One region of the Paenibacillus lutimineralis genome, then DNA from elsewhere that is predicted to be linked to it. Evidence: predicted binding sites of a transcription regulator. Region 1 holds the regulator's gene; the other holds the start of a gene.
What was found. Region 1 encodes LexA, which represses DNA repair genes until DNA is damaged. Its sites were predicted from a motif close to CGAACATATGTTCG; they were not measured.

Region 1 (15,781 bases):
ACCATATAGGGTCAACGGTGTATTTCCTCCCTGATAGGCCCTACTCGAGATAAGCCCCGGCAGTCCAAACAGATGATCACCGTGAAGATGCGTAATGAAGATCTTCTCCAACTTACTAAGTTTGAGGGGCGAGCGTAGTATTTGATGTTGTGTGCCCTCTCCGCAATCAAATAACCAGAAGCTGCGCCGTTCATCAAACAGGCGGAGTGCTAGCGATGTTACATTTCGCTCCAATGAAGGAACCCCGGCATTTGTGCCCATGAAATATAATTCCATGAATCTAACCTCCTTAAGGCTTATAGCCCTTCAAATTGCCTGAGAACCCTCCGTAGACCGGAGGGTTCTCGCTATTTAACTTAGGCTTTATCTACATTAAAGTATTGAGCCTGAGGATGAGCAAATACCATGGCAGAGACGGAAGCCTCCGGCTCCATCATAAATCCTTCAGTCAACTCAACACCGATATCCTCCGGCTTCATCAGCTCGAATAACGGGCCTTGATCCTCCAGATTTGGACATGCCGGATATCCGAAGGAGACCCTTATGCCTTGATATCTGGCTCCATGACGCTGCTTCATCGTCATATCCTGCGGGTCTGGGAAGCCCCAAATATCACGCATTATATGATGCACCCGTTCCGCAAGTCCTTCTGCAGTCTCGAGTGCAACAGCCTGTAGCGCATGCGACCGCAAGTAATCTCCACTGTCTTTCCATTTCTCAGACAATTCACGTACACCTTGTCCAGCCGTAACGACGAGGAAACCTACATAATCCATAATACCACTGTCCACAGGCTTCAGAAAATCCGCCAGACATAAATACGGTTCAACCTGTTGTCTTGGGAAGCTGAAATTTTTGAGGACTTTGCTATGATCTTCCGGATCATACACGATAATATCATTGCCTGACGATTGTGCCGGGAAGAACCGATACATCGCATTCGCCCGAATAATACCATCACGGGCAGCATGCGCTAGAATCTCGTCCACTGTCTCTTTCAATTGTACGGCCTTCGGATCGCCCTTGGCGAGCAATTGCTCTACTGAGCCACGCAATCCCAAATGATGTCCTAACAGCATTTGCATATTAATATATGGAATAATGTGCTGAATCGGATAATCTCTTAAGATGTGACGCTCCAGATCTGGTGGCTGATATACTGGCACATCCAGCGATATTTTTGAGCGTTCAACTCGGGTTAACTGTGGCAGTGGAGTCTTCTCGGCCACCTTGGAATCCGCTTCTTTCTCCACTTCCATCTCTACCCGCATCTTCTCACGCTGGTCCTTATCCATAAGCTTGTTGGCTAGATCGAGCCCATCCATCGCATCCTTGGCATAGACGACAAGCCCATTATACTCGGGACGAATCCTTGTCCGCGTGAATTTTCGTGTCAGCGCCGCTCCGCCGACCATGATCGGCACATCGATTCCCGCTCCGCGCAGGTCTTGAGCCGTAGCTACCATCTGCTGAGCCGACTTAACGAGCAGACCGGATAGTCCGATCGCATCGGCTTTCTCTTCCCGGTAAGCTTCAATAATACGCTCCGGTGGTACTTTTATGCCCAAATTCACGATTTTGTAACCGTTATTGGAGAGAATGATTTCGACCAGGTTTTTACCAATATCATGGACGTCACCCTTCACAGTAGCCAGCAGGATCTTGCCTTTGACAGATGTCTCATTCTTCTCCATGAAGTTCTCTAGAAAGGCTACTGACGCCTTCATGACCTCAGCACTCTGCAGCACCTCAGCCACGATAAGCTCATTGTTATTGAACAGACGTCCAACCTCTTCCATCCCGGCCATCAGTGGACCATTAATAACCTCAAGCGCGCTGTAACGATTCAACGCTTCCTCCAGATCGGGAATCAGACCTTCCTTCGTGCCCTCCACAACGTAAGAAGCCAGTCGCTCCTCGAGCGACAGATTCACTGCCTTCTCCTTCTTCTCTACCTTCTTGTTACGGAAAGCGGCGACAAATGCGGCCAAAGTCTCGTCATTCGTATTATAGATCAGCTCTTCAGCTAATCTACGTTCCTCCTCAGGAATCGAAGCATAACGTTCCAGCTTTTCGGTGTTCACAATCGCATAATCGAGCCCTGCCTTCGTACATTCGTACAAGAAGACGGAGTTCAGTACTTCACGTCCCGCTTCCGGCAAGCCGAAGGAGACGTTACTAATTCCAAGTACTGTATGGCAAGCAGGCAGTTCCTGCTTAATTAGACGAATACCTTCGATCGTCTCCTTAGCAGAGCCGATATATTGCTCATCCCCCGTGCCGACAGGGAACACCAATGGATCAAAAATAATATCCTCCGCAGAAAGGCCATACTTGTTCACGAGCAAATCATGCGAACGCTTGGCAACTTCCAGTTTGCCCTCCCGTGTGATCGCTTGCCCTTTCTCATCAATCGTGCCAACGACAACCGCTGCCCCATATTTATGAATAAGCGGGGTTACGGTCTCGAATTTTTCTTCACCATCTTCAAGATTAATGGAGTTAATTATCGACTTACCCTGGCAGTAGGTTAGAGCGAGATCCAGCACCTCGGGATCCGTCGTATCGATCATCAGCGGTACCTTCACCTTCTTGGCTACAAGCTCCAAGAATAGCTTCATATCCTGGGCTTCGTCGCGATCCGGGTCCTGTACACAGACGTCAATCACCTGAGCTCCATTCTTCACTTGAGCACGGGCAATCTCCGACGCCTCCTCATATTTCCCCTCTACAATAAGGCGCTTGAACTTGCGTGATCCAAGTACGTTCGTTCTCTCACCAATCATATATGGACGGTTGTCCGCTTCAACATAGACTGGATCGATACCGGATAATGCCGGCGGATGCTCGCCGCTAATCGTTCTCGGTTCGAAGTGGCTCATCTTATCGGCCATTGCAGCAATATGAGCAGGTGTCGTCCCACAGCAGCCACCTGCGATATTCAGCCAGCCTTGCTCAGCGAAGCCTGCCAGCTTCTGGGCCAGCGAATCCGGCGATTCGTGATAATTACCATTCTCATCAGGCAGTCCGGCATTTGGATAGCAGCTTATAGCTGTTCTGGCCATATCGGACAAGGTTCTGATATGATCACGCATGAATTCCGGTCCGGTAGCACAGTTGAGTCCAATCGAGATCGGCTTCAAATGCTCCAGCGAGATATAGAATGCTTCGATATTCTGTCCAGCCAGTGTCGTTCCCATCGGCTCGATGGTACCGGATATCATGAGAGGCAGTCTTATTCCGGACTTCTCATAAGCTCGGGTAATTCCGATACTCCCCGCCTTCACATTTAGCGTATCCTGCGATGTCTCAAGTAGCATTGCATCGACACCGGCCTCGATTAATGCCAGCACTTGTTCCTCATAGCTGTCTATAAGCTCGTCAAAAGTGACTCCACCTGTAACCGATAATGTCTTCGTCGTGGGGCCAAGAGCACCAACGACGTAGCGCGGATGTTCCGGTGTGCTATATTTATCAGCCGCAGCAATCGCCAGACGCGCAGCTGCCAAGTTAATCTCACGCGTTTGGTCTTGCAGCCCGTATTCAGCAAGCACTATAGAAGTAGCACCGAATGTATTCGTCTCGATTAGATCGGCTCCCGCTTCCAAGTATTGCTCATGAATGTTCTGAATCACATCCGGACGGGTGAGCACAAGCATTTCATTACAACCGTCCAGGTCTTCCCCGCCGAAATCGGCAGGAGACAGGTTCTTCTGCTGAATCATGGTGCCCATGGCCCCATCGAGGATTAATATTCGTTCTTTCATTCTGGACTCTAGACTTGGTTTACTCATGTTCAATCCCTCCCGCAAAACGTTAAGTTTTAGTGTATCAGAAGTCAGCCATTAAGAAAAGGTGCAATTACAAATCGGAAAGTACGCGCCATGACTGACCTTATCGCTGAATTTCAAGCGTCGATCCAAACGCGGCTATCACATAACCGGATGTATTTAACTCGATTAAGAATCAATTAATGAACAGGTAATCGCATCAGGGTAATGAGAATTAAAAACACGAATAAATTTTACCAGTGGATTGATAAATGTTCGTATTTATATCCACCTTGATTGAATGAGTAAAAAGCCGTCTCTACACTTCGTTCTGTCGAGCAGAACTAACGACTGAGCTTCTATTCCGCATGAAGTTCTGGACTTCGCAGTGACAAATATGCACATCAGAGGAGGACATAAAAAAAACTGCCCTTCGTAATGAAGAGCAGTTCTCTTGACATAACATTTGCATCCTAAGCCTTACTCAAGAACTGTAAATTTCTCTGATGGCATCGAATGCTGATCTCTGGCCGTAACATGGGAGATGACTTGATAGTTGCCCGCCTCTTTAAAGGTCTTCTCTAGTACGTAGGTTCCCTCTCCAGCACTCTTGACAGTTACCTTACTATGCTGATCCTCGGTATCCCCGTCCTTCCAGATCTCAAACATGACCTCTTTGGCGTCATCCACCGTCTCCCCTTGTTGCGTTACCTTGGCCTCAAAACGAACCTTCTCGCCTGCTTGAATCTCAGTCGGATTCACTTGAAGCCTCACCTGAATAGGTTCCATAGCCATGTTGTCTGTATGATTGCCGGATTTCTTATCTCCGCAACCACTAATCACGATGAGAACAAGTGCGAATAACAGAACACTCCAGCCTCTTCTTCGCATGCTATCTTCCTTTCTTCATGAATCATAACGGTGAGATCTATTAAGCTAATTCCGCAATAATCTGGTGCAATTGGGACAGATGAGAAATTTCATAATCCGGGACGATCTCATCATTTCGGGTCTTCTCATCCCGATTGATCCATACGGCATTAATGCCAACACTAAGCGCTCCGCGAATATCGGTCGTAAGCTTGTCCCCAACCATTAAGGTCTCTTCGGGCTCTGTTCCTAATTGCTCAAGCGCATGCTTGAAGATCGTGGAATCCGGTTTGCCTTTGCCGAAGCTGCCGGAGATAATGACCTTATCGAAGTAACCAGATAGCTCTGGCACTCCATCCAGCTTCTCTTGTTGCAGGGCAGGGCAGCCATTCGTTAGTAGAAGCAGCTTAACCTTCCCCTTCAACTCCTGCAGAATTTGGAATGTCTCTTCATATACATACGCACGTTCCCGGCGTTCTGCAGCAAAACCTTCTGCAAGCTCGGCGGCCAATTCATCGTTAGCAATACCGAGGGCAAGCAAGCCGCGGCGCCAAGACTCCTTACGGTAGATCGGTGCCAGTTCTTCAAGCTGACGGAATTCCGGCTGTTCCCCAGCTGAGAAGTTAGCCCATAGCCCTTCAAATGGATTTATCCCGATCATTTTCGTAAAAGAAAATGTCTCATAGGATTCATACAATTCCCTAGCTTCTCTGCGGACAGCCGCTTCCAGTTCTATCGAGTTGCAGCCCGTTACTGCTTCAGCCTTGCGACATGTCTCCTCGAAAGCCTCTTTTACGCTCCGATCATCCCAGAGCAATGTATCATCCAAATCAAAGCATACCGCTTTTATGGTCACTTCGACCACTCCTCCCTCTCCCATGCCAAATTACATCATTTGCTATGCGCTCTCTCGAAGTTTCCTACTCTCTCTCAAAGGTAACATGATGAGTGTGTGCGAACTGCTCCAGACGGTCTCCCATAGCTGCCGTATCAAACTGATTCCGAGTACGATAGAATACCCAATTCGCATCCTTAATCTTAGGCACGATCATGATTTTCTTGCGGCTGACTTTGATTTTGCTAATGTTGCCTGCTTCCAGAATTCGGTCGCGGTTATATTTGGTTGTATATATCCAATTCTTGTTAATGCGTAGATAGGGTCTTCTCATGTACAAGGTGAAGGCCAGCAGTAAGTACAGCCCGATCGTCAGCCAATAAAGCCAGGTACTCATATCCGCTGAATTACCGATCATTCCAACGGTTGAATACAATAAGGCAATAAACACTAACACTCCCGGCAGGATGATATTGCGCCCCCGGAAAATATCCCCCTCCCCTCTTGCACCAAGCGATTTCCGTGGGTTGGATGCCGTGCCTGTCGTGATCGTAGGCCCTTTCCCTTTTTGGTTCAGTCTTTTTTGATTGCGTTCTACTTTTCTGTCAAATGAACCCATATTCTGTCCTCCTCATATTAATAGCGCTATCAACATTATAAGCCTACGAAATGTCCAGCCAATCAAGCCCGACACTTGTTCGTAAGCAGCATGTTATGTATAGCCAGGCCCAAAGGGCCGGCTTACTCATCGACGATTTCGATTTGTTCTAATCTTTGACGGAAATTCGCCCGGAAATTCTCGAGATATCTCTCGCGCAGCTTAGCTCTCTCCAGAATCTCTTCTTCGGTTAACCCATCAGATTTATGTTTACGGGCCAATTCATTGATCCGTGCAACAACAGATTCTATATCCATAATTCCCTCCCCAAGTCGTTAGTCTTTTATTACAGCTCTCATCCTCATATTATAGAAGAGATTCAGATTCAAGCCGTATTTACCGCTCATGCAAAGCAGTAATTATTCATACTCTGACATGAGAAAAAGAGCTTGTCAAGGCAGTGCCGCCTTTAGTGCAAGCTCTCTTCATTATATAGTAATTTCTCTTCATCGTAAAACGGTATCGACATTCATTCCGTGGACCTACTAGAACGAACTTACAACTGATTAGTTAGGGAGAACCAGCACTTCCCCAGCTTGTATCGAACTCAAATGCTTTCCATTAGCACGCTTGATTGTATCTATATATTTTCTAATGTCTTTGCCCTGGGGTTTATGCTCAGAAGCAATCTCCCATAACGTATCACCCGGCATAACAATAACTGTCTCCAACGGTTTCTTATTAGCGTTATCAGTCGATGAGGCAAAAGCCGAGACCACTCCTGTACAGGTTAACAATAGTAGTACAAGCACCAACATCGTTCTCTTAGCTGTTCTAGAAAGATGGGCGCTCCGTCTCCCTGGCAATATAGAAGTTTTCTGAACTGGCTCCGTATAAATACTCTTATAAGTGCTATATTTAAGCATTTTCCTCACTCCAAACAAGTGTTCTTATTGCTGAAAATAATATAACACGAACACTTGTTTGATTCAATACTTTTTTCGAACATTCGTTCTCTATTTTTTTCACATCATTCGACGGCATCTATTCGGTATATATGTATGAAATGGGATCAAAAACGTATAAAGTTAGAACTTATGTTTGTACGAACGGTAGTTCTATGTTATAATTTTTCCAAACGTTACTAACTGGAGTTGATTGGTTATGTCTAAGGTGTCCAGCCGCCAGCAAGCAATCTTGGAATTTATTCGCAGCGAAGTACGAACGAAAGGATATCCACCCTCCGTCCGTGAAATTGGAGAAGCCGTTGGACTAGCCTCCAGCTCTACGGTACACGGACATCTGGATCGTCTGGAGAAGAAGGGATTCATTCGACGCGACCCTACCAAACCGAGAGCTATTGAGCTGCTTGGCGAGGAATCCGAAAGCGCCGGCCTGTTCGCCCATTCGGTAGCACGCGTTCCTGTCGTCGGTAAAGTAACAGCAGGCGTGCCGATCACGGCAACCGAGAATATAGAGGATTACTTTCCGTTGCCTAATCATTATGCGAACGATGGCGAGATTTTCATGTTGTCCGTTGTCGGCAACAGCATGATTGAAGCCGGAATCCATAATGGCGATTATGTTATCGTAAGACAACAGCAGACCGCGAACAACGGCGATATCGTCGTAGCAATGACTGAGGAAGATGAAGCCACGGTCAAGACCTTCTACAAAGAGAAGGATCATATCCGCCTTCAGCCGGAGAATCCAACCATGGAGCCCCTTCGCTTGAAGCACGTAAGCATCCTCGGCAAAGTCATCGGCCTCTTCCGGGATTTTCATTAATCTTGATTTTATACAATGGACTGCGTCTGTTCGGACGAATCCTACATAAGTTGCAGCAATCGATTATTGACGATTTAATGCTACAACGATGGATTAAAGGCATCCCTGCTGGGATGCCTTTTAAGTTGTAATTATTTTGTTATCTCCTCTTGTTCTCAAAGTCCGTATTTGACTTGTCTAATGAATTTTAATTTTAAACTCTAGGCATCCGCCCAGTTTGTTTTATAGGCTAATGCATAGAATGTCGTATACAATTTACTGGGAGGTAATTTTTTGAACAGTTATCCAATGATGTATCAAATGCCCACCATGACTAGTATGTCAAATATGCCTAATATGCCACATAAGCATCACATGCCTCAATCTATCATTGTTCATCCTGTTGATCAATGCGTTGTTGAATGTTTAATGTCCCTTAAAGGTAAAGTTGTCATTCTGGAAACTACTCGCGGCAGACTCGACGGATGTATCATCGATGTAAAACAAGACCATGTCGTACTTGAAGAAAGACATATGAAGTTTATTGTTCGCATTTGCGAAATTGTCTGGATCATGCCGGAATATTAGATAAAAGAGGGGCTAGTCGCCCCCTCTATCCAGACCTTCAAGCATACGTATATAGACTAGTCGCTTTCAAAAGGTTAATGAAAATCCAAATAACGAGATAGTAAAATTCTCCGTCCTTAGGCTTCCCAGTGGGAAGTTCTAAGGTCATTTTATGTTCCGAGCAGGTTTATAGTGTTTTTTATAGAGATACTAGTTTCTAACGCACTTGACCATTATGTTTATTATGCTATCGTATTCACTGTAAGACACTGGAAATATCGTGATATCAATACGGGGGGTTCCGTGAGAAGAAAAACGATTATTGGGTTCGTTATTCCGATGCTGATTGCTATTATGGGAAGTTCCTCCCCGGAGATTCTTATAAGAAATGAGTATTCAATATACGAGAATGGGGATTGAAATGTGGAATTCTTAGTTTTTGCTTCCAGCTTAACTGCACTGATTTTTTCGATAGTCGCTTTTGTTCGTACAATAAAGCGTAAGTAAATTGAATATTAGCACCCTTAGGTGGTTCAATATTCACGACTATAGTAGATAAGCACACAACTTTATTAATTAGGTAAATATCCGTTACCTCTCCTCCTATTATTTGCATACTTTGTTACATAGATATTAAGAGAAGAGATAGGGACCTTGAAAATATTGAAGCACTTCGTAAACATCTGACAGCCATTCTAAAATGTAATGATGACAGCAAGATAAGAAAATCTCTACCTAAACGAATCTAAGATGATCTTTCTATTAATAATAAGTTCCGCCAGCATCAAGCCAGCGGAGCCTTTTAACGACATCATCGGATTGAGCTACGGTGTTTCAGCTTTTATCGGAAACACCGTAGCCATGTAACTAAGATTAATTAGTTAAAATACAAAAGCTCTTGTAATGATAACAAGCAGAATGAAGAGCACTAAAATTGCTGCTGTTGATGTAAACAGTCCCCCGCCACAACCTACACCGCCAACTACATCGCTCATGTGTGCAACCTCCTTGTTTTTAAAGTACACATCATCCTATTCAAATTTTGATTAACAGTTTGGACATATCTACCTATCCTATAGTCTAATTATCAAAATACTTGTACAACTTTGGGAACATAACAGTAGTTATCGTCTATATAAAAGTAAAATGACTATTGATTGGCTTACCTGTATTGAGCAGACCGTTCGAGATTACATTAACTACTATAACTCGATCTGATCTAACGACTAAATAACCAGTCGCCGATAGAATATCGACGACTGGTTATTTAAACTTGCAAGGAGTTTTAATCCCTGTCCCACAAACGGGGGGCAGTCCCCATTAAACTAGTTGGCTTTTTAAATACTGCTGTTTTCGGCTTGTGCTACGGTGTTTCCACGAACGTTACCACACCCCAGTTTTTGATATTACTCGAGGTTCGTCACTAATTAAAATGTTCTTAAGATAATAACAAGGAGTATATAGAGAACCAAAATTACAGTAGTTGAAGTCCCAATTGCTCCTCCGAATCCAGGACCGCAACAACCTACACCACCAATTTCACCCATTTAAATACCTCCTCTGTTATATGGTACAGTGCATTCTATTCAAATGCCCGTTACAAAGATTAGGCATACATCACTATACGTGGCCTATTTATTAGATTCTTGTACACTCGTTATATCCTCTGTCTGGTTGTTTCGGGTTCGAAATAATACCTAGGGCAGCCAATACATAGCTGCGCATCTTTTCTCATAAATTTGGGGCATTTGTCGGCAATTAGTAGAAACTGCTTTATTCATTGTTATTTACCCAACAATAAAAAACCCCCACGCCTTACGGCGCAAGGGATTCCTCGAATTAATACAAAGTCATATATTGGTCACGTTCCCATTGGTGGACTTGCATTCTAAACATATCCCATTCGATGGCTTTCAACTCATAGAAGTGGGTCATAGCATGATCGCCGAGAGCATCAGCCATGATATCACTGCGCACTAATTCACCGATCGCTTCCTTCAAGTCTACTGGCAAGCTTGGAATACCTTCTTCGATACGCTCTTCGTCAGACATCACGTAGATGTTACGATCAACGGGTTGAACGAGCGGCAGCTTTCTCTTGATGCCATCAAGACCTGCCTTGAGCATTACTGCAAGTGCAAGGTATGGGTTAGCAGCCGGGTCAGGGTTACGGACCTCAACGCGAGTACTAATCCCGCGGGAAGCTGGAATACGAATCATCGGGCTACGGTTACTGGAAGACCAAGCTACATAGCATGGCGCTTCATAACCAGGCACGAGACGTTTATAAGAGTTCACAGTTGGGTTGGTTACAGCGGCGAAGGCGCGCGCATGGGTCAAAATACCGGCCATGTAGTGGCGAGCGTCTTGGCTCAGGCCAAGCTCATCCTTCTCATCATAGAAAGCATTTGTCTTACCCTTGAACAGGGATTGATGACAGTGCATTCCGGAACCACTCACGCCATACAATGGCTTCGGCATAAATGTAGCATGCAAGCCATGCTGACGAGCGATCGTCTTAACAACCAATTTGAAGGTTTGAATTTGGTCAGCCGCTTTAATTGCCTTCGCATATTTGAAGTCAATTTCGTGTTGGCCCGGAGCTACCTCATGGTGGGAAGCTTCGATTTCAAAGCCCATTTCTTCAAGTGTTAGCACGATCTCACGGCGGCAGTTCTCACCAAGGTCCGTCGGTGCAAGGTCGAAATAACCACCTTGGTCATTCAACTCCATAGTAGGGTTGCCCTTCTCATCCGTCTTGAACAGGAAGAATTCTGGTTCAGGTCCGACATTCATCGAAGTATAGCCCATCTCTTCGGCTTCCTTCAGGACGCGCTTCAGGATATTACGCGGGTCACCAGCGAATGGTGTGCCATCAGGCATGTACACATCACAGATTAAGCGGGCAATACGATCCTCTCTAACCCAAGGAAAGATAACCCAAGTTTCCAAATCCGGAACCAGATACATGTCAGATTCTTCGATCCGCACATAGCCTTCAATAGATGAACCGTCGAACATCATCTTGTTGTCCAACGCTTTCTCCAACTGGCTTACCGGAATTTCTACGTTCTTAATCGTTCCGAGCAGATCTGTAAATTGCAGACGGATAAAGCGGACATTCTCTTCTTTGGCGATTCGCAGAATATCTTCCTTGGTGTAACTCACGCTAACATCTCCCAACAGTTATTTTAATTTAAAGTAGCGGGATAATTCCCCCTGGATTAATGAAACCTGACCAGGACGTTGCTTCGTGAACAATTCCTGCTTCAGCATACGATAGAGCTCAGAAGTCGGTATTTCCTTGCGTTTTTCTTCAGTGTCCCGCGTCATTACAGTTGCTTCTTCAGATTCGCCATTAGCCGGAGCAATCACCTGCTTAATACCAGCAATATTAACTCCCTTATCAATCAAGGCTTTAATCTCGAGCAGACGTTCCACATCATTAAAGGAAAACAGACGTTGGTTCCCGGATGTGCGCGCGGGTACAATCAACTCATGCTGTTCGTAATAACGAATTTGCCGAGCTGTTAAATCCGTAAGCTTCATCACGATACCAATCGGAAACAAGGCCATATTTCTGCGAATTTCGTCACTCATCGCTCTCAACCTTCCAGTTTAATTATCATAAAATAATGATATGTAAGTTATTCTGACATGTCAATAGTGATGTCAGGTTTACTTACAAGAAAATTTATAGTAGATGACGATCCTTCATCGTCTGCAATGCGGTCAACAGACCGAACTTAACGTGGGAGTAGGTAAGTCCGCCCTGCATATAAGCAATATAAGGTTCACGAATCGGCGCATCCGCGGATAGCTCGAGACTTCCCCCTTGAATAAAGGTTCCTGCTGCCATAATGACTGGATGCTCATACCCCGGCATATCCCATGGCTCAGGTACAACATGCCCGTCTACTGCTGCTGCACGCTGAATGCCTTGAACAAAAGCAATTAAATGCTCCGAGCTGCTGAAGGAGATCGCTTGGATCAGATCTGTCCGCTTATCATTCCAGCGCGGCTTGCTATCAAAGCCAACTCTCTCGAATAGGGCTGCAGCCAGAATACTTCCCTTGACGGCTTGTCCTACGATCGTTGGAGCCAAGAACAACCCCTGGTAAATCCCCCGAGTCGTACCCAGCATCGCACCGACTTCTCCACCGATACCCGGCGCAGTCAGGCGATTCGCTGCCAGCTCCACAAGCTCAGCTCGTCCGCAAATATATCCGCCGGTCTCGGCCAGCCCTCCGCCAGGATTTTTTATTAGAGAGCCTGCAATCAGATCGGCCCCTACTTCTGTCGGCTCCTGCTCCTCAGTAAATTCCCCATAGCAATTATCGACAAAAACGATGCAGTTCGGGGACAATGACTTCACACGCTTCACCATCTCACCAATTTGCTCTACGGTGAACGAATCTCTCCAATCATATCCGCGCGAACGCTGGATACCGATCACCTTCGTCTGGGGTGTTAGTTTATCGGCCACCGTACCCCAGTCGACCGTTCCGTCAGCCAGCAATGCCACATCATCATACGTGATTCCAAAATCCTGTAAAGAACCCGTTCCATCACCAGGCTTGCCGATCACCTTATGTAGCGTATCATATGGCTTGCCAGTTATATAGAGCAGCTCATCTCCCGGACGCAGCACGCCAAAAAGCGCTGTAGAGATTGTATGCGTACCGGAAGCAAAATGCGGGCGCACCAGCGCCGCCTCTGCGCCGAACACATCTGCGTAGACGAGGTCCAGTACTTCACGCCCTCGGTCATTATAAGCATAGCCGGTCGAACCTGCGAAATGAAAATCACTCACATGATGCTTCTGAAAAGCTTCAATCACTTTGAACTGATTCCTGTCCACAATACGATCGATTACACGGAACTGCTGTTCAGCTTGACGCTCTGCCTCTTCCATCCTAGTTACTATGTCTTCTGAAAATACCGCCATCCCACTTTTCTCTCCCTTATTCCCTTACAATCTCGCTGTAAATAATTTGAAAAGTTGAACCTGATGATGCAGTCGGTAGACCGCTCCAACATGAATGCAGAAACGGTCGCTCACTGCGTTAACCATAGGTTCAACTTCTTCTCTGCTTAACACTGGAAATACCTAAACTTCTATTTTAAAACGACTTCCTCGGTATAAAGATTGCAGCTTGCACGAATGAACACTCAGCCAATTACTTATCAAGCTTCAAGTCCTCGGTACGAATCGTCATTAACTCCAATTTACCGGGCGAACCACCGCTATATTGATTCAGAATACGCACAGCCTGATGGCGAATCGAACGCTCAATGACATTACGGACATGTCTGGCATTGCTGAACACATGCTCGCCTTCCATCTTCTCACGCAGCAGATGCTGCTTCAATTTGACAATCGCCTGTGGCATCAGAATATAGTCGCGCTCCTTGGCCATTCCTTCCGCGATCTGGATCAACTGATCGATCGTATAGTCTGGAAACTCCATCACAATCGGGAAGCGTGAAGGCAATCCCGGATTGGTGTCCAAGAAGAAATCCATCTCGTCGCAATACCCCGCAAGGATCAAGATGAACTGGTTCTTCGAATCTTCCATTGCTTTTACCAACGTATCGATAGCTTCCTTACCAAAATCCTTCTCACCGCCGCGAGCCAGACTATAGGCTTCGTCCACAAACAGAATACCACCCATCGCCTTCTTGACCAAATCACGAGTCTTCTGGGCCGTATGCCCAATATATTCTCCTACAAGGTCCGCCCGTTCCACCTCGATCAGATGACCTTTGCTGAGGATACCCATTTTCTGAAAAAATTTAGCCACTAATCGGGCGACGGTCGTCTTGCCGGTTCCCGGATTGCCTTTGAAGACCATATGGAACACCTGCGCCCCGGACAGCAGTCCAGCTTCGGAGCGCATTGAGGCGATTTGCAGGAGTGCAAATATCTCATACATTAATTCTTTAATATGATCCAATCCGACCAGTCCGTCCAATTCCTTCTGCAAATCTGTAAACAGACTATTCTGGGGCATAACCTTGGCAGTTGGATGAGCTTCACTGTCCGGAACGCTCTGCGAGACAACCGGCGGATCCGAATTGCGCAGAACAATATTGATTTGTCTTGAAGGCCTCTCCTCAGGAGGGCCACTTCTGGCCATTACTCGCCCTGACATAGCGCAAATCACCTCTTTATAGGGTAGGGGCTTACACATTTATGAGGTTATTTAAAAAGTCCCCTTTGATCACGAAGTAGCACCGGTAGCTTAATCGACATCGAATCTTGAATTCAGCCGGGCCTAAGCGAATGCTTACGAAGTCATGTTTCCTACGGAAACATCTCAGGTGCTCACGTACAAACTTCGTACGCTCCGCTCCTTTCGTCCCTAGCTTCATCCAACCTTCTCGGTGCTGAAAGTCTGACTTTTTAAACACGCACTTTAAATGTATTCTCTTTCCCCGTCCGATATTAGAAGTTTTGTCATTTCCAGCCAATAGCGAGCAATACAGAATCTATCTTCCATTTCGTATAAGCTAAAATTTCACGCAGGATGGTAGGAACACGCTTAAGTACATGAGTCTCCGTGAGCGATAGCTTGGGACTGGAATAATCCAGCGCTTTAGCAATCTCATAAGATCGGTTGCCGTGAAATGTATGAGTGATAATGACAGCCGATGTTAGCCCCTGCTCCTCCATAATCTCCTTGCTGAATTTTAAATTCTCATAGGTGCTGGTCGCTTTGTTCTCAAGCAGGATCGCTTCCTTCGGAACGCCGTGCTGCTCGAGATAGATCGCCATTCCCTCCGCTTCTGTGTAACGGTAGTCAGGCTTGTCCAGCCCGCCCGTCAGTATGAAGGTGTGGAAGCGGCCTGCCTTGTAATCCGCGAGCCCTTGCTCAAGCCGCTCTTGCAGCCCCGGACTAGGCTGATCGCCCCACATCGCTGCACCAAGTATAATACCTACATCTGAAGGCTCCGAAGCTGCAGTAGTCGCAGCCGTATTCCTGTATACGCTGCCGATCTGGGCCAGTGCGTAAACCGACCATAAAATGCCGATTAGAATGCATGTCAGCCCAACACGCAGAACCCAGACGAATTTGCTCTTGCTCCTTCTTCTGTTCCCAACATACGGCGAACTTTTGCGGTATTGAGCCATGATTAACCTCCAGGATTGCTAGAATCAGATTGAACGTAGCCGGTCCGGTAATGCTCAAGCGACATCGCAAAATAAGGGAACGCTTGATTCTTAATCAATTTCATCACGTCGCGGGCCGTCTCCTTCGCCAAATCATAGTCTCTGACACTGATAAGGCCCCGGCTCAGTGCATCATCCAGTTCATCTTCATCTAGCAAGAACACCTCACCGTTCTTCAGAACAACAATATCTAAGTACAA
Region 2 (15,781 bases), 1.3 Mb from region 1:
CTCCAGCTAGAGCACCGGCAACGGAGTTGGGATTGGATTTTGCTGAAACTTTTAATACTTCCATGGTAAGTACCTCCCTGGGAATAATGGTTTGACTCCACTACTTAGAAGATATTCGTGAGTAGCAAAATAATTCCTTCTTTTTTGGGAGGTGCCTTAGAGGTAGTACAAAAAGTCCGCTTTTGATAAGAAAACCGATCTTTTTGAGCTCCACTTATAGCGGTATCTCTTGTCAGCTATTCCATGAACCATTCATCCTCAAGCATTCTTATTTTCTCGATCTTTTTCGCTTTGCCGGTGGCCTCGTCGATCTCGACGAACACAGCGTGGAAATGCCATTTTCCTTCACATACCTGGAATCGGACCGGCAACTGCGTCGTGAACTTGCGAATAACCGCCGAACGCTCCATACCAAGCACCCCTTCACGTGATCCAACCATGCCGGAATCCGTCAAATAAGCGGTACCCTGCGGCAAAATAATATCGTCATTGCTCTGCACATGCGTATGTGTACCTACGACGAAGGAAGCTCTACCGTCTAAATACCAGCCCATAGCAATCTTCTCCGATGTCGCTTCGGCGTGGAAATCAACCATAATGCATTTATGCTTCTTAGACAACTCAGCAATAATATCATCCGCAGCTCGGAACGGATCATCGATCGCCGGTAGGAACGTGCGGCCCATCAGGTTGACCACAGCCAGTTCCTTGCCATTCCCCTTAATGACGGTATGACCAATCCCAGGTGTCCCTGGCGGGAAGTTAGCCGGACGAATCATCCGCGGCTCACGGTCAATAAAGTCGAATATCTCCTTGTTATCCCAAGTATGATTACCCATCGTCAAGCCGTGAATGCCTTGATCAAAAAATTCCTTAGCAATCTTCTCCGTAATTCCGCGCCCAGATGCCGCATTCTCCCCATTCGCGATAATAACATGAGGGTTATATTTAGATTTTAAGCGAGGAAGTGATTCCCGCACTGCTTTCCGACCTGTACTGCCAACAATATCTCCTATAAATAAAAGTTTAATGATGTCTCTCCTCCATTCCTTACACCGCTGTTTCTTAGTAGAACCTCTAACGAAACTAGATATCGCTATTCAGCCCATAATGGGCTCTGGAAATTTTAACGAAACTGGGTATCGTTATTTGGCCCAAATCGGGCTCCTGGAATTTTTAACGAAACTGGGTATCGCTATTTTTGCAAATGAGTGGTTAAAAGCAGGGATTTCTCCTGAATAACGATATGACGTATCGTTAGATTTTTTTTGCCACTGTTTTCAAGGAAATAACGATCTGTAATTTCGTTAGAAATTTCATAGACCTATCTATACATCGTGGCCACTCATCCATGAGTGCTGATGAGAAGTTTGCTTAACGAAAGTGGGCCGATTGAACTTCTATATAGAGCTTTCAATGAAAAAGCGGCCCACGAGGGGCCACTTCATCAGCATAACCTTTACTTCGCATATTCAACCGCTCTCGTCTCACGAATGACCGTAACCTTGATGTGACCCGGATAATCCAGTTCACTCTCAATCTTCTTCGTAATGTCACGAGCCAGACGGAACGCTTCGGCATCATCGATCTTCTCAGGCTGCACCATAACACGAACCTCGCGGCCTGCCTGAATTGCGAACGACTTCTCCACACCTTCGAACGATTCTGAGATCTCTTCCAGTTTCTCCAAACGACGGATATAGGTTTCCAACGTTTCACGCCGAGCGCCAGGTCTAGCTGCCGACAATGCATCGGCCGCACCAACCAGCATAGCGATAACCGAAGTAGCTTCACAATCTCCGTGGTGGGAAGCGATACTGTTGATAACAACCGGATGTTCCTTATACTTCTTCGCCAGTTCCACGCCGATTTCGACATGAGATCCTTCCACTTCATGATCCAGCGCTTTCCCGATGTCATGCAACAATCCGGCACGTTTGGCGAGCGCAATATCCTCGCCTAACTCGGCGGCCATAAGCCCGGCCAAGTAAGCTACTTCCATCGAGTGCTTCAGCACGTTCTGACCATAGCTTGTCCGGAACTTGAGACGACCCAAAATCTTGATTAAATCCGGGTGCAGCGCGTGAACACCAACCTCAAATGTCGCTTGTTCACCGTATTCACGAATTCTTTCGTCCACTTCACGACGTGATTTCTCAACCATCTCTTCGATCCGTGCTGGGTGAATTCGTCCGTCAGCTACCAGTTTCTCCAGCGCTGTGCGGGCAATTTCACGACGGATTGGATCAAAGCCTGACAGGATGACCGCTTCCGGCGTATCATCGATAATCAAGTCAATACCGGTCAACGTCTCCAGTGCTCTGATGTTACGGCCTTCACGTCCGATAATCCGACCCTTCATCTCTTCATTCGGAAGAGCAACTACCGAGACAGTCGTCTCAGCAACGTGATCAGCAGCGCAACGCTGAATCGCTAGCGTAATGATTTCACGTGATTTCTTATCGGCCTCTTCCTTCGCCTGCAACTCAATGTCTTTAATCATTTGAGCCGTTTCATGGCGAACTTCCTGCTCGACATTATTAAGAATGATCGTGCGGGCGTCTTCCATGCTCAAATTGGAAATACGCTCAAGTTCCTGAACCTGACTCTTATAGAGCAGGTCGATCTGTTGCTGGGTTTCTTCAATTCTCTTCTCTTTGCCAGCTACTTGTTCTTCTTTACGTTCCAGTGATTCAATTTTTTTATCCAGCGACTCTTCTTTTTGCAACAATCGTCTTTCTTGTCGTTGAATTTCATTCCGACGTTCACGAATGTCTTTATCAGCCTCGGTTCTCAGTTTATGAATTTCGTCTTTAGCTTCCAGAACCGTTTCCTTTTTCAGTGCTTCTGCGTCTTTTTTTGCACTTTCCAAAATTTGACTTGCAGCTTGTTCCGCACTGGAAATTTTAGCCTCTGCAAGAGATTTGCGAATAAAATATCCGATCCCGAACCCAAAGAATAAAGCGGCGACGGCAACGAGAATGATCCAGATTGATGTGGGCATCTGTTCACCTCCCCGCTGTTTCCTCCAAGGCATTCCCTGGGATGCTTGTTAGTTTTCATTTTTCATTCATCATCATACAAAGAATCGATTTCTTGCCGATTCAGACAGGCTATCACGCCAAATCAGCATGAATATTCCGTTAAAATGCCGGAATCTTGGCCCCATGATTGCGAATAGAATCTAGTTAGATCCATCATTTGGAAGGAATAAGGATCCACATGATATAGATTCATGACCATTTTATTATTTAATGAAAGAAATTGTCAAGCAAAGGACATGATTGTACAATCTTTGTCTCTCTATACCACTATGAATCTATAAGTCTTCCCACTCATCCCTGTCTTCTATACCATCTTTTTGAATCAGCTCACGGAGTACCTTACCAGCGAGCTGGCCGGAGAAGCCCCTCCGCATCAAGAATGCGCCTATCTTACGCTTCTTGTCCGCCGTCTCTCCGGACGTAGTCCGCCATTTACGCTGCGCGAGCTGCATGGCGCTGTCATACTCATCGTCTTCACTGACCTGCCCAAGTGCCTCTTCAATCAGAGGCTTGGAAATGCCCTTCTGACGAAGTTCATATCTGATCCATGCCTTACCCTTCCCACGACTGCGAAGACGTTGTCCTGCCCATTCCTGGGCGTATGCGGCGTCATTAATCCAACGCTCCTGGATCAACCGTTCGATCACTTCACTAATCGTCTCCTCGCTCCACCCCTTCTCCTTAAGTCGAGTAGCGATTTCAAAGGAAGTCCGCGGTTTGCGGCTGAGATACTTCAATGCTTCTCCATATCCCCGTTGCCGTTCGTCGGCAATAACGATCTCTTCCAATTCATGTTTGGTAAATACGGCGCCCTTCATCATGCGATACTTGACCATAACATCTTCATGCACTTCCACCTGGAAAGGGCCGAAGTAAATGCGATATCGGAATTTTGGCGATTTCAGCAACTGCACCGATGTAATGGTCAGCTCTTCATCCTCAGGGAAAACAGACAGATCATTGCCCTCTGCTTCCACCGGGCTTGCCGCTCCCCGTTCCTGCTCTTCATCCTTATATGAACGGCGATTCTCCCATGAGCCGGGATCAGAAATGTCGATAATTTCGTCCTTCTCACTATCCTTGCCCGCTCCTGTATACGGTTTGGATCTATGCTTCCCAAATCGTTGCTCCACCAGGTTTACGCTCCTTTATTAGACAAGAGCGCCCTGTCCGAACCAGTTATTACTGGCGGCAGAGCGCTCCCAAATCATTATTATTCTTCTTCGAAAAGTGCCTGCTCTTCTTTAGCATCTTTCTCTTGATCGCTCTCAGACGGTGGTGCGACTGTAGTCGTCAGGTTGCTGTTCTCGCGGATCTTCTGCTCAATCGTATTTGAAATCTCCGGATGCTCTTTCAAATACTGCTTCGCATTCTCACGTCCCTGACCGAGTCGCTCGCCAGCGAAAGAGTACCAAGCGCCGCTCTTATCAACAATATCCTGCTCAACGCCGATATCGATAATGCTGCCTTCCTTGGAGATCCCTTCACCATACATAATATCAATCTCAGCCTGTTTGAACGGCGGAGCTACCTTATTCTTCACAACTTTGATTCGAGTCCGGTTACCGACCATATCATTACCCATCTTGATCGTCTCTACCCGGCGAACATCAAGCCGAACTGTCGAGTAGAACTTGAGTGCTCGTCCACCTGGAGTTGTCTCCGGATTACCGAACATTACGCCCACTTTCTCACGAAGCTGGTTAATGAAGATGGCAATCGTCTTGGATTTACTGATTGCACCTGACAATTTACGTAGTGCCTGGGACATCAGACGAGCCTGCAAGCCGACATGAGAGTCACCCATCTCCCCTTCGATCTCAGCCTTAGGTACCAATGCTGCTACAGAGTCTATAACAATAACGTCTACCGCACCGCTACGAACAAGCGCTTCGGCGATTTCCAGTGCCTGCTCACCTGTGTCCGGCTGGGACAATAGTAACTCATCAATATTTACACCTAGCTTGCTTGCATAAGAAGGGTCAAGCGCATGTTCCGCATCGATAAATGCAGCTTGTCCACCGATCTTCTGAACTTCCGCAATTGCATGCAAAGCTACCGTCGTCTTACCAGAAGATTCCGGTCCGTATACTTCAATAATTCTTCCACGAGGCAACCCCCCGGTTCCAAGCGCGATATCCAATGCTATCGATCCACTGGGTACAATTTCCACCTGCATATGTGTGGATTCTCCCAACTTCATGATCGAACCTTTTCCGAATTGTTTTTCTATTTGACGAAGCGCCATTTCCAGCGCAGCACGGCGGTCTGACAATCAGCTCACATCCTTCTCATTGATTAGAAATTTACACAAATTTGATTAAAAACAAATTAGTTAAATAAGAAAGTCGATTTCTTTTATACAACAATTGTACCTTGTTTTGAAACGTTTGCCAAGCATTTTTTCGAACATACATTCGGTATCTCAACCCACCCAAACCCTCCCTTACCGTAAGGGAGGGCTCCAAAGGGCCTGCCGCCCTCTGGACTCCTGCAAACTGGACTAACGGGTAGGATAGGCTTAGGCGCTCCCTAGCCGCTCTCCCCTTTGGGGAGAGCTCTACTTTGGCACGTGGAACGCTTTTCCCCCTTCGGGTACGTCTTACTTTTGGATCTACTTAGTTGCCTTGGCTGGGGAGTTCTGCTGCTTTCGGCGCACCCGGGTATGCTGCCTGCGATCAGCGCTTTCCTCCCTACGGGCACTCTTTACTTTTCCAGCTCCTGCTCTTGGGTGCTATGTTGGAGTGCTAATGGCGCTCTCCCTTCGGGAATCGCTCTACTTCGGCGCTGTGCGGTACTCCATTGTGTTGTTCGTGGCTTCGCCTCACTCACTTCCTTGAATACGCTTATGAGTTACTACGAGAACTTGATCGACGCTCTCCCTTCGGGAATCGCTCTCCTTGGGCGGCGTGCGTTGCTACCATAGTGGCGATCGCGGCTTCGCTTATCTCACTTTCTTGAATATGCTTATGAGTTACTACGAGAGCTTGGCCGACGCTCTCCCTTCGGGAATCGCTCTACTTCGGCGCTATGCAGTACTTCCATTGCAATTGAATACACTTATGAGTTACTGCGAGAACTTGACCGGCGCTCTCCCTTTGGGAATCGGCTCTACTTTGGGCGGTGTGCGGTACTCCAAAACACTAATTAGCTGGCATAGACATAAAAAGATGCAAATATCCAGGCTTTTTATTCGAAAATGCCCTGTTCAAAATAAATTCCTGCAAAAATGCAGGCTTTTCGTCTGTTTTTCCTGTAATGGAGCTGGAATTGGGAAAATAACTGCATTAATGCAGGCTTTCCTTATTCCGTTGGGCTGAACGGTGTAAATAACTGCATTTTTGCAGTTTTTTCCGACTGTAACTACCTGCACCTAATGGACGTACCCGGTTCATTTCTCTGTCCTAACCCAAACCAAACCAATATTACTTATGTCAATGTGCTACATTCGCCACATCTTTAACGATCACCTTCGTTCTCCACTCAGCCCAGCAGCGATCTAAAGCCTCCTCTCCCCTTAATAATCACGCAAAAAAAGAACCGTAGCAGCAACTTGAAGCAAGTTTGGCTACGGTTCTTCCGTAATTCGATTATATCCAATATTTAGGAATCGGGCAATGTTTATTTGCCGGCTTGGTTCTCGTTCCGTTTAAGCTGCTTCCAGAGATGGTAGAGAACCGTCTTGGTGGAGCGCAGGCGGATGGTGTTGCGGTTGCCTTTAAGATGGAGTTCGTGCACCTCGGTATCGCCATCGCGGCGAGAGATCGCGATATAGACCAGACCTACCGGCTTGCGCTCGGAATAGGCGGGGCCAGCTACACCGGTAACGGCGAGGCCGAAATCGGTATCCACGATCATCCGTACTTGTTCGGCTAGCACCTTCGCTGTCTCAGCGCTAACGGCTCCGGGCGCGTTCTCGCCCTCTAACAGATCATGAGGTACGTTAAGCAGCTTCTCTTTCATTGCATTGGAATAGCAGACGATACCGCCGAGGAAGACAGTGGCGCTGCCAGGGATCGTCGTGATCGTCTGCATCAGCATGCCTCCTGTGCAGCTCTCCGCACAACTAACGGTAAGGCCCTGCTCCGTCATCATATCAACGATGGTCTTCTCGATCGGCACATCCTCATTCGCATAGAAATGCTCCGACAAGCGAGAAGCAATCTGCTCCTCCATCACATCCAGTTTGCTCGAAGCCGCGCTCTGGCTGTTCGCCTTCGTCGAGATGCGAATCGTAACTTCGCTCTCCTTGGCATAAGGAGCTATGGTAGGATCGGTTTGACTCTCGATCAGATCAAGCAGCTTCGTCTCCAGCGCTGATTCACCGATACCAGCGAATTTGAGCATCCGTGAATAGATCGGAGATTCATTCGTCAACACATGCTGCATAATCCAAGGTTTAACCTGTTGTTTGAACATCGGCTTCATCTCGTTAGGCGGCCCAGGTAGTAAAATATAAGATTTCCCGCCCTCAGCGATGGCATTTCCGACAGCAAGACCCGTTTCATTGGCCAGCGGAGTTGCTCCGTCTATGGACAGAGCCTGCCTACGATTATTTTCCGTCATCGGTACGTTCCGGTCCTTGAAGAACCGTTCTATATTATCCATTGCCATCCGGTCGATATGTAATGATCTGTCCAGCACTTCGGCCACTACATCCTTCGTTAGATCATCCTGAGTGGGACCGAGACCCCCAGTAAAGATCAATACGTCCGCCCGCCCTGCGGCTAGCTGAATCGCTTGCTTAAGCCGGGATGTATTATCGCCCACTACTGTCTGGAAATAGACATCAATCCCTAGCGAGGCCAGCTCCTGAGACAAATATTGGGCATTGGAATTGACGATTTGTCCCAGCAACAGTTCCGTTCCTACGGCAACAATTTCCGCTTTCATTCAAGTCATTTCTCCCTTTTAGAGATTGTTCAAAGAGTACTTGAACACATAGCTATAACTAAGCTACGTTCTCGATGTTGTATCTTTCTCCAATTGGATAAGAGGTATTATAACCCCAACAACGTTTCCATTAACGATCACATTTTTGAGAAGTTCAGTACATGCTTGTTCTTGACAAAATAATCAACTCCGGAATACACCGTAATGATTGTCGCAAGCCAAATCATAATGTCCGCAAACGGAAATCCGATCCATTCAAACGGGAAATTGTTAAGCAGCAAGGCAGAGATTGCAATAATCTGCGTAATTGTCTTCGCTTTACCCCAATTGCTGGCAGCAATCACCGAACCTTCTAGCAAAGCGATCTCACGCAAACCCGTGACTGCGAACTCACGGCTGATAATAATAACGACCACCCATCCGTTCACCTTATCGAGGGCTACGAGCGATATTAACGCAGCCGCTACAAGCAGCTTGTCAGCAAGAGGATCAAGTAGCTTACCAAGATTAGTGACGAGATTGCGTTTACGAGCAATATGACCATCGATACCATCTGTGCTCGCGGCAATAATGAACAGAATTGCGGCAATCAGATGATTCACAGACAGTGAATAGCTCCCCAGAGTCAATTCATGAGACCACCACTCAAAATCGAACAGCAAGAACACTAACATCAGCGGAATCATGAAAATACGCGCTAAAGTGATACGATTGGGCAGATTCAAAGTACACCCTCCCCGGACATATCATATTCATATGCATGAGTAATCCGTACTGGAATAATCTCACCAATATCGACTTTGCAATTCGAGACATAGACATCTCCGTCAATTTCCGGTGCGTCATACTGTGATCGGCCGACAAACACGTCACTGCGTCCATCATAGCTCTCGATCAATACGTCCAGCACCTGTCCAACATATTTTCCGTTGTTCTCATTGGACACCTGACGCTGAATTTCCATAAGCGTATTCGCCCGCCACTCCTTGACTTCCTCGTCGATTTGGTTCGGTAGACGTGAAGCAGGAGTATCGTCCTCCTTGGAGTAAGTAAAGACGCCTAGGCGATCAAATTTAATCTCTCTAACAAAATCGCATAACCGTTCAAAATCTTCTTCCGTCTCCCCTGGAAAGCCTACGATCAACGAAGTACGCAGTGCCACGCCTGGAATTCGCGAGCGGATCTTGGCGATTAACTCACGTGTATCACGATTTCGGCCCGGTCTCCGCATACGCTTCAATACTGTATCCTCACTATGCTGCAGCGGCATGTCGATGTATTTGCAGACCTTAGGATTAGATGCCATCATCTCGATTAGTTCATCCGTGAAGAAGCCCGGATACGCATAATGCAGTCTGACCCATTCAATGCCTGGTACCTCACTCACCTTATTGATCAGTTCCGCCAACTTATACTCTCCATCGTATAGGTCGGTCCCGTAGTTCGTCGAGTCCTGGGCAATCAAGCTGATCTCCTTCACTCCCTGAGCCGCAAGCGCAGTAACTTCCGCAATAACAGACTCTATAGAGCGGCTGCGGAATGCTCCACGCATAATTGGAATGCTGCAGAAGGTACAGTTATTGTCACAGCCTTCCGCGATCTTCACATAGGTTGTATATTTCTCCGTCGATAGCTTACGGGGCAAAATCTCCTCGTAATTAAATACAGGATTCCCGACAAACGCCGGTTTCTTACCTCCTAATGCTTCATCGACGATCTGATTAATGTTATAAAAGTCGCCAGTACCAACGATCCCATCAATCTCCGGCATCTCTTCCATCAATGTCTGTTTATAGCGCTGAGTTAAGCAGCCCGATACGATAAGCGCCTTCAGCTTGCCTGTCTCCTTCAGTTCCGCCAAATCTAGAATCGTATTCACTGACTCCTCTTTGGCGGCATCAATAAATCCGCAAGTATTTACGATAATAACGGTTGCTTCTTCCGCCTGCTCTACAAGCGAATATCCGCGCTGATCAATCAGACCAGACATAATCTCGGAGTCAACCATATTTTTCTCGCAGCCTAATGTAACGATCTTCACCTTTTCAGTCATCATGCTATGAGCCCTCCATTTTACAGCCATAATACCCTGTATAAGTATAATATTTCGTGAATACCGCTGTCAAAAACATGAAAAAGTCTCACGTCGCGGCTTGGCCGCTACGAGAGACCGCATGTCATGAACTACCGAAGACACACTAATAGTTCTACTTACTTCAGATTCGTAAACTGTAGATCGACAGTAAGTTCCGCTTTGCGAAGCATTTGGATCACTTGCTGTAGATCATCTCTGCTCTTGCCGGTTACGCGGATTTGATCCCCTTGAATTTGACTTTTCACTTTCAACTTCGAGTCGCGGATCAAGACATTAATCTTCTTCGCATTCTCCTGATCGATCCCTTGCTTCAACTTGATCCGTTGACGGACAGTGCCGAGGGAGGCAGGTTCGACCTTGCCATAATCCAGATTCTTGATCGGTAATCCGCGCTTGATCATCTTCGATTGCAGAATATCTATGACTGCACCGAGCTTGTACTCATCATCGGAAATAACGACTAGTATATCCTTCTCTACCTTAAGTTCACTCTTGCTACCTTTGAAGTCAAACCGATTCGCAATTTCACGCTCCGTTTGGTCAATGGCATTGGATAGTTCCTGCATGTCCATTTTGGAGACAATATCAAAAGAGCTTTCTGAAGCCATCTTTCACATTCCTTTCTATATAAGGGCGTTCAACAAAATTACCATTGAACACACTATAATCCTACGTATCCTAATTATATGTAATAAATTTAGCAAAGTCGAGTATTAAGCCCATTCACAATAAAAAACAGGTGCGACTGAACCATACGCTCAGCCTGCACCTGCTACATTTATTATTGACCCGCTACCGCTCCGTCAGTACCTACATTGGAACTATTAGCGCTATTATTTGCACTATTCGAATCCGAAGTAGTATCAACTTTACCCAGATTCAATTGAATTTTAGAAGTATTCTTGCCGTCCTCAACGACTTGTCCTCCAACCGTAATCGTCGTATTCGGGGAGGCCCCAGACTTGATGAATAGCCCTTCTTCGCCAAGATCATAGTTCAGTACTTCACCATCTTGCATCGTCTGGTAGTAGAGCTTCTCACCACGCTTATCAACCTTGCGTACTTCAACCCAACTGCTGCCTTTAGCTGTAATAACGACTTTCACCGGTTCGCTGCCCACAGGCTGTACCTTGAACTTCGTCGTGCTTCCTTCCTTGCCGTCAGGAGCTACGACAATTTCTTTGTTAGTCGTATCCGTATCATTAGGATCCGTTGTATTTGTATCCGTTGCACTTCCATTGTCAGGAGTCCCAGTCTGATCATCCGTACCGGCATTCGTATTTTTCGCGCCATCTTGATCAGTTCCTGCATTAGAATTCGGCTTTGTATTATTTTGCGGATTTTCCGAATTGTTAGTAATCGCAGTTGGATCAGGCTCATTGGTCTTTGCCTCATTCGACTGACTCCATACTGTGAAATACAAATAAATTACGATCACAATCAGCGCAAAGAAAGACCACATTAAAGCAGTCGTAAGCCACTTCGAATTGCGTTCAGTGCTTTGTCTGCTGCGACGCTTCTGAAGCACAGGTTCCATGGTTGTGTCTGGCACCGCTTCTGGCACATTCTGTTTGTGTTCGGCCAGAAGTTCATCTGCGTTAATCCCTACTGCTTCCGCATATGTTTTGATAAATGCCCGGACATAAAAACTCCCCGGTAAAACCTTATAGTCTCCCGCCTCGATGGCTTCCAAGTATCGTTTGCGAATCTTTGTTATTTCCTGAACGTCATCCAATGATAGGCCCATAGATAGACGAGCTTCTTTTAACTGTTGTCCCAAATCCGACACGACCATCACCTCCTGATATTATTTATACTCCCTCTTCTATCACACCAATTGACATTACACTGTCAATATAAGCCCCGTATCTAATCATTATTTTTAATCCTCTGGATATTGTGTAGCAAACGTATCTTTAACGATTTGTTCCTCCGGATTGTTACGCAATTCGATAATAATGTCAAAATCGTCATAACTATAATCTGTATGCTCTATAAATACATCCGGATGCTCAATCACCTTCGTTGAAGGCATCTCCATAATTTGTTTGATTAGCTGATTGTGCTTCTCATTTGATCGCATCGTGCTTATAATTCCATCTATAATAAATACGTGCTGTGAATTATTTTCTTCTTCAGAAAGCTGTGTTCGTATCGTCTGCCGCAGCAGTGTGGAAGATACGAACGTCCATCGCTTCATTGCACAGACGCTTCCAGCAATGATCGATTCCGTCTTGCCCACACGGGGCATTCCTTTGAGTCCAATCATTTGATGGCCATCCTTCTTAAGCACTTCACCTAGAAAGTCCACCAAAAGGCCTAACTCATCACGGCTGAATCGAAATGTCTTCAGATCATCTGAATCCCGCTCAATATAACGACCATGTCGAACCGCTAGCAAATCAACCAGTCGAGGGCTGCGGAGGGCGGTCACGGTTATACTGTCTACTTTAGCCAGCATTTTACCAATCTGCTCAATCTTCTCATCTTCATCGCTTTCCAGCAGCAATCCGCGCGTATCTCCTTCTACCCCGTTAATGGTCAAAATATTGACTTCCAGCATCCCGAGCATTGAAGCAATATCACCTAACAAGCCCGGGCGGTTCTTATGTATTCTATACTCCAAATACCACTGTCTTTGACCCATTAAACATACACCTTCTTATATTCCTTACAAACTACTCTTTTTCGACAAAATCGATCAAATGTCCTGCCTTTCGAACATAAATTGATACTTTTTCGCCGAAAGATATAAAACAATACGTGTCTAATAATAAAGAAAAAAATTTTGAAAGGCAAGTAGTTGTAAAAAATGGGAGAAAAGCCCCCAGATTTCGGGAGCTTTTCAGGCAAGTCTATGCGTTTTTCTTCGCCAATTTGACCATCAGACGAGCGATTGCCTTGCGCTCCGATTCATCCCCAACATCCCAGAGCTCTTTCAGAGCACGGTTGGAATCATTTTGCGGATCAACCTTGTCCTCCAGAAATCCCCCAATCTCATAAGCAAGATTGGCGATGGCGTCCTCGCTAAAGCCTGCCTTCTCCGCATGTTTTACACGCTCACCCAGGAACTTCTTCCATGTATCAAAATTTTTGAGTACTGTTGACAAATTAATTCCTCCTTGATGTCGGTAAATTATAATCAACAGTCGTAATATTCGTTATTCTCTGCTCATTTATTCACGAGACAGTGCAGCCTATTTCAGGTAACCCAGCCTCCGTTAGGACTAATGATCTGACCTGTAATATAGCTTGATTCCGGCAACGCCAGAAAATAAACCAGGGAAGATATCTCCTCCGGTGCAGCGAGTCTGCCAACCGGAATATCCTCCTCCAATTGTTTCAGCTCTTCGGCATCAAAACGGTCCATCATATCCGTCTTTACGGCACCCGGAGCGACTGCATTCACGGTTACACCGGAAGGAGCCACTTCCTTAGCCAAGGCTTTCGTAAAGGCGTTAACGCCACCTTTGGCTGCGGAATAGACGACCTCGCAGGAGCCACCAGAGATTCCCCAGACGGATGATACATTAATAATTCGCCCGAAACGCTGCGATATCATGTAAGGCATAAAGGCCTGGCTTAGCAGAAAGACACTTTTCAAATTGACATCCATAATCTCGTCCCATTCAGACTCCTCGACATCCGTCAGTAGTCCGTAATGGGAAATTCCCGCATTATTTACGAGGATATCTGGGTACAATCCGTAGCCCGCCAGCCTCTCCTTCATCCGTTCAATCTCAGTCTTACTGCGCAAATCTGCAGATATGGTATGTACCTTTGCTCCCATCTCCATACATTGTCTGGCTACTTCATTCGCTCTTTCATGCGAATTCAAATAGTGAATCACTACATTCATTCCTACCGCCGCGAACCGGAGCGCGATTTGCGCTCCTATTCCTCGGCTGGCTCCCGTAACGAGAACCGTCATATCCCCGATGTTCTTCTCGCTCCCATGCTGTATTGTCATATTACGGGCTCACCACTAGTGATACAGCTAATTGATTCCAGTCAATATGCTCACGCAGACGCCCATTCACATCATCCAGCGTCAATGATTCATAAATCGGCAGTACTTTGAACAAGTCCCCGCCCCGGAAGTTATATCTAGTAAATTCATGGGCGATATTCTCCGGATAGTTAAGCATCCGCAAGTAACCACCGATCTTCTTGTTCTTGGCCCGCTCAAAATCCTCTGCCCGGAATCCGCTTGACTTGACTGCCTCGATCTCGTTCTTGATGACTTCCAGTAATTGATCAGGATCTTTCGTATCCCCACCAATCGCCGAGAAACAGTAATTTGGATTACTGTTATATTCATAAGAGAAGCCGTCGGAAATCAAATCCATATCATACAGCTTCTGATAAAGCTTCGTACTCGATCCAAGCAGCAGATCCATTGCCAGCTTTGTCGTCAAATCCCGGCGTAACAGATCTTCTCCTGATCGTCCAAGTTGCGTCTCCTTGAAGCCGAATAGACATTTCGGTAGCGATACCGGCAGCTTGGAAACTTTACGAGCCTGGTGTACAACAGTTGGTTCCTGGTCAAACAAACGTTCAATCGCACCCTGAGGCTTGTAATCCTTGGCTGCCTGATTGTCCCGAACCATTTGGAAGACCGCTTCAGGATCCACCCCACCCACGACGAACAGCAGCATATTGCTTGGATGGTAGAAGGCATTATAACAAGTATATAACGTCTCCTTCGTAATCGTGGCGATCGATTCTACGGTTCCAGCAATATCAATGCGTACTGGATGAACCGCATACATCGCCTCGATTAAGCCGAAATAGACCCTCCAATCCGGATTATCGCCATACATACCGATTTCCTGGCCGATAATTCCTTTTTCCTTCTCCACATTCTGATCCGTAAAATAAGGATGCTGTACAAAGTTCACAAGCGTCTCCAGATTGGCCATGATGTTCTCGGTAGCTGAAAATAGATATACTGTCTGGTCAAAGCTTGTAAAGGCGTTAGCCGAAGCCCCCTGCATAGCAAATTTAGTGAAAATATCGCCTTCTGGCTCCTCGAACATTTTATGCTCAAGAAAATGGGCTATGCCGTCCGGCACAGATATTTCCGGCTCGCCTTCTACCTTGAAATGATTATCAATCGAACCGTACTTCGTGGAGAAAGTAGCGTAAGTCTTTTGGAATCCGGGCTTGGGAAGAACATAAACCTGCAAACCGTTGCTCATCGTCTCGTGATATAAGGTCTCCTGTAATCGATCATAAGTGATAGCTTCCACAGGTTATCCCTCCTTCTGCCCTGTCAAAAAGTATATCGTGTCAAGGCGAACCGTATTGGCTGCTTCAACAACATCAGCGGGCTGTACCTGTTCTACCTCGCTTAACAATTGCTCCACCGGACGGTCCTTGCCAGATAGTATCCGGTTGAAATCATAGGCGATCATTTCGAACGCTGAATCCTGCATTTCCAGCAGACTGTTGCGGATCATCGCCTTGGTTTGTGTCATTTCCATCTCGCTGATCTCGCCGACTTGTAGGCTAGCTAATTGAGCCTTGATAATATCTAACGCTTTTTCATAGTTAGCAATCTCAATGCCGGATTGAATTCCGATCATACCTTTGTGACCATCAAACCTCGAAGCAGCATAGTAAGCAAGACTTTCCTTCTCACGCACATTCACGAACAGCTTGGAATGCGGGTAGCTGCCGAGGATTCCATTATATAGCAATGCAGCAGCATATCGTTCATCCCCATATGTGATATCCGTGCGAAGTC

Region 2: the regulator LexA is predicted to act here: its motif matches at 5,451-5,464, upstream of recA (recombinase RecA).

The regions. Positions count from the first base shown of each region.
Region 1 is NZ_CP034346.1:2,645,356-2,661,136, reverse strand. It holds gene rnz (ribonuclease Z) at 1-276, opposite strand, end outside; gene metH (methionine synthase) at 357-3,794, opposite strand; gene EI981_RS11270 (FixH family protein) at 4,251-4,661, opposite strand; gene EI981_RS11265 (HAD family hydrolase) at 4,702-5,496, opposite strand; gene EI981_RS11260 (hypothetical protein) at 5,561-6,094, opposite strand; gene EI981_RS11255 (DUF896 domain-containing protein) at 6,217-6,390, opposite strand; gene EI981_RS11250 (LysM peptidoglycan-binding domain-containing protein) at 6,640-6,999, opposite strand; gene lexA (transcriptional repressor LexA) at 7,238-7,861, shown strand; gene EI981_RS11240 (DUF2642 domain-containing protein) at 8,135-8,428, shown strand; gene EI981_RS29545 (YjcZ family sporulation protein) at 9,289-9,402, opposite strand; gene EI981_RS29540 (YjcZ family sporulation protein) at 9,835-9,954, opposite strand; gene glnA (type I glutamate--ammonia ligase) at 10,247-11,575, opposite strand; gene EI981_RS11230 (MerR family transcriptional regulator) at 11,594-12,007, opposite strand; gene EI981_RS11225 (methionine gamma-lyase family protein) at 12,102-13,355, opposite strand; gene EI981_RS11220 (AAA family ATPase) at 13,588-14,562, opposite strand; gene EI981_RS11215 (YdcF family protein) at 14,868-15,542, opposite strand; gene EI981_RS11210 (ribonuclease FAU-1 family protein) at 15,545-15,781, opposite strand, start outside.
Region 2 is NZ_CP034346.1:3,951,931-3,967,711, forward strand. It holds gene EI981_RS17415 (stage V sporulation protein S) at 1-64, opposite strand, end outside; gene EI981_RS17420 (TIGR00282 family metallophosphoesterase) at 237-1,031, opposite strand; gene rny (ribonuclease Y) at 1,460-3,004, opposite strand; gene EI981_RS17430 (regulatory protein RecX) at 3,320-4,177, opposite strand; gene recA (recombinase RecA) at 4,258-5,319, opposite strand; gene EI981_RS29065 (hypothetical protein) at 5,653-5,970, shown strand; gene EI981_RS17440 (competence/damage-inducible protein A) at 6,666-7,937, opposite strand; gene pgsA (CDP-diacylglycerol--glycerol-3-phosphate 3-phosphatidyltransferase) at 8,075-8,662, opposite strand; gene rimO (30S ribosomal protein S12 methylthiotransferase RimO) at 8,659-9,990, opposite strand; gene EI981_RS17455 (YajQ family cyclic di-GMP-binding protein) at 10,149-10,640, opposite strand; gene EI981_RS17460 (RodZ domain-containing protein) at 10,814-11,821, opposite strand; gene EI981_RS17465 (DUF3388 domain-containing protein) at 11,915-12,679, opposite strand; gene EI981_RS17470 (DUF3243 domain-containing protein) at 12,888-13,142, opposite strand; gene ymfI (elongation factor P 5-aminopentanone reductase) at 13,235-14,002, opposite strand; gene yfmH (EF-P 5-aminopentanol modification-associated protein YfmH) at 14,004-15,284, opposite strand; gene yfmF (EF-P 5-aminopentanol modification-associated protein YfmF) at 15,288-15,781, opposite strand, start outside.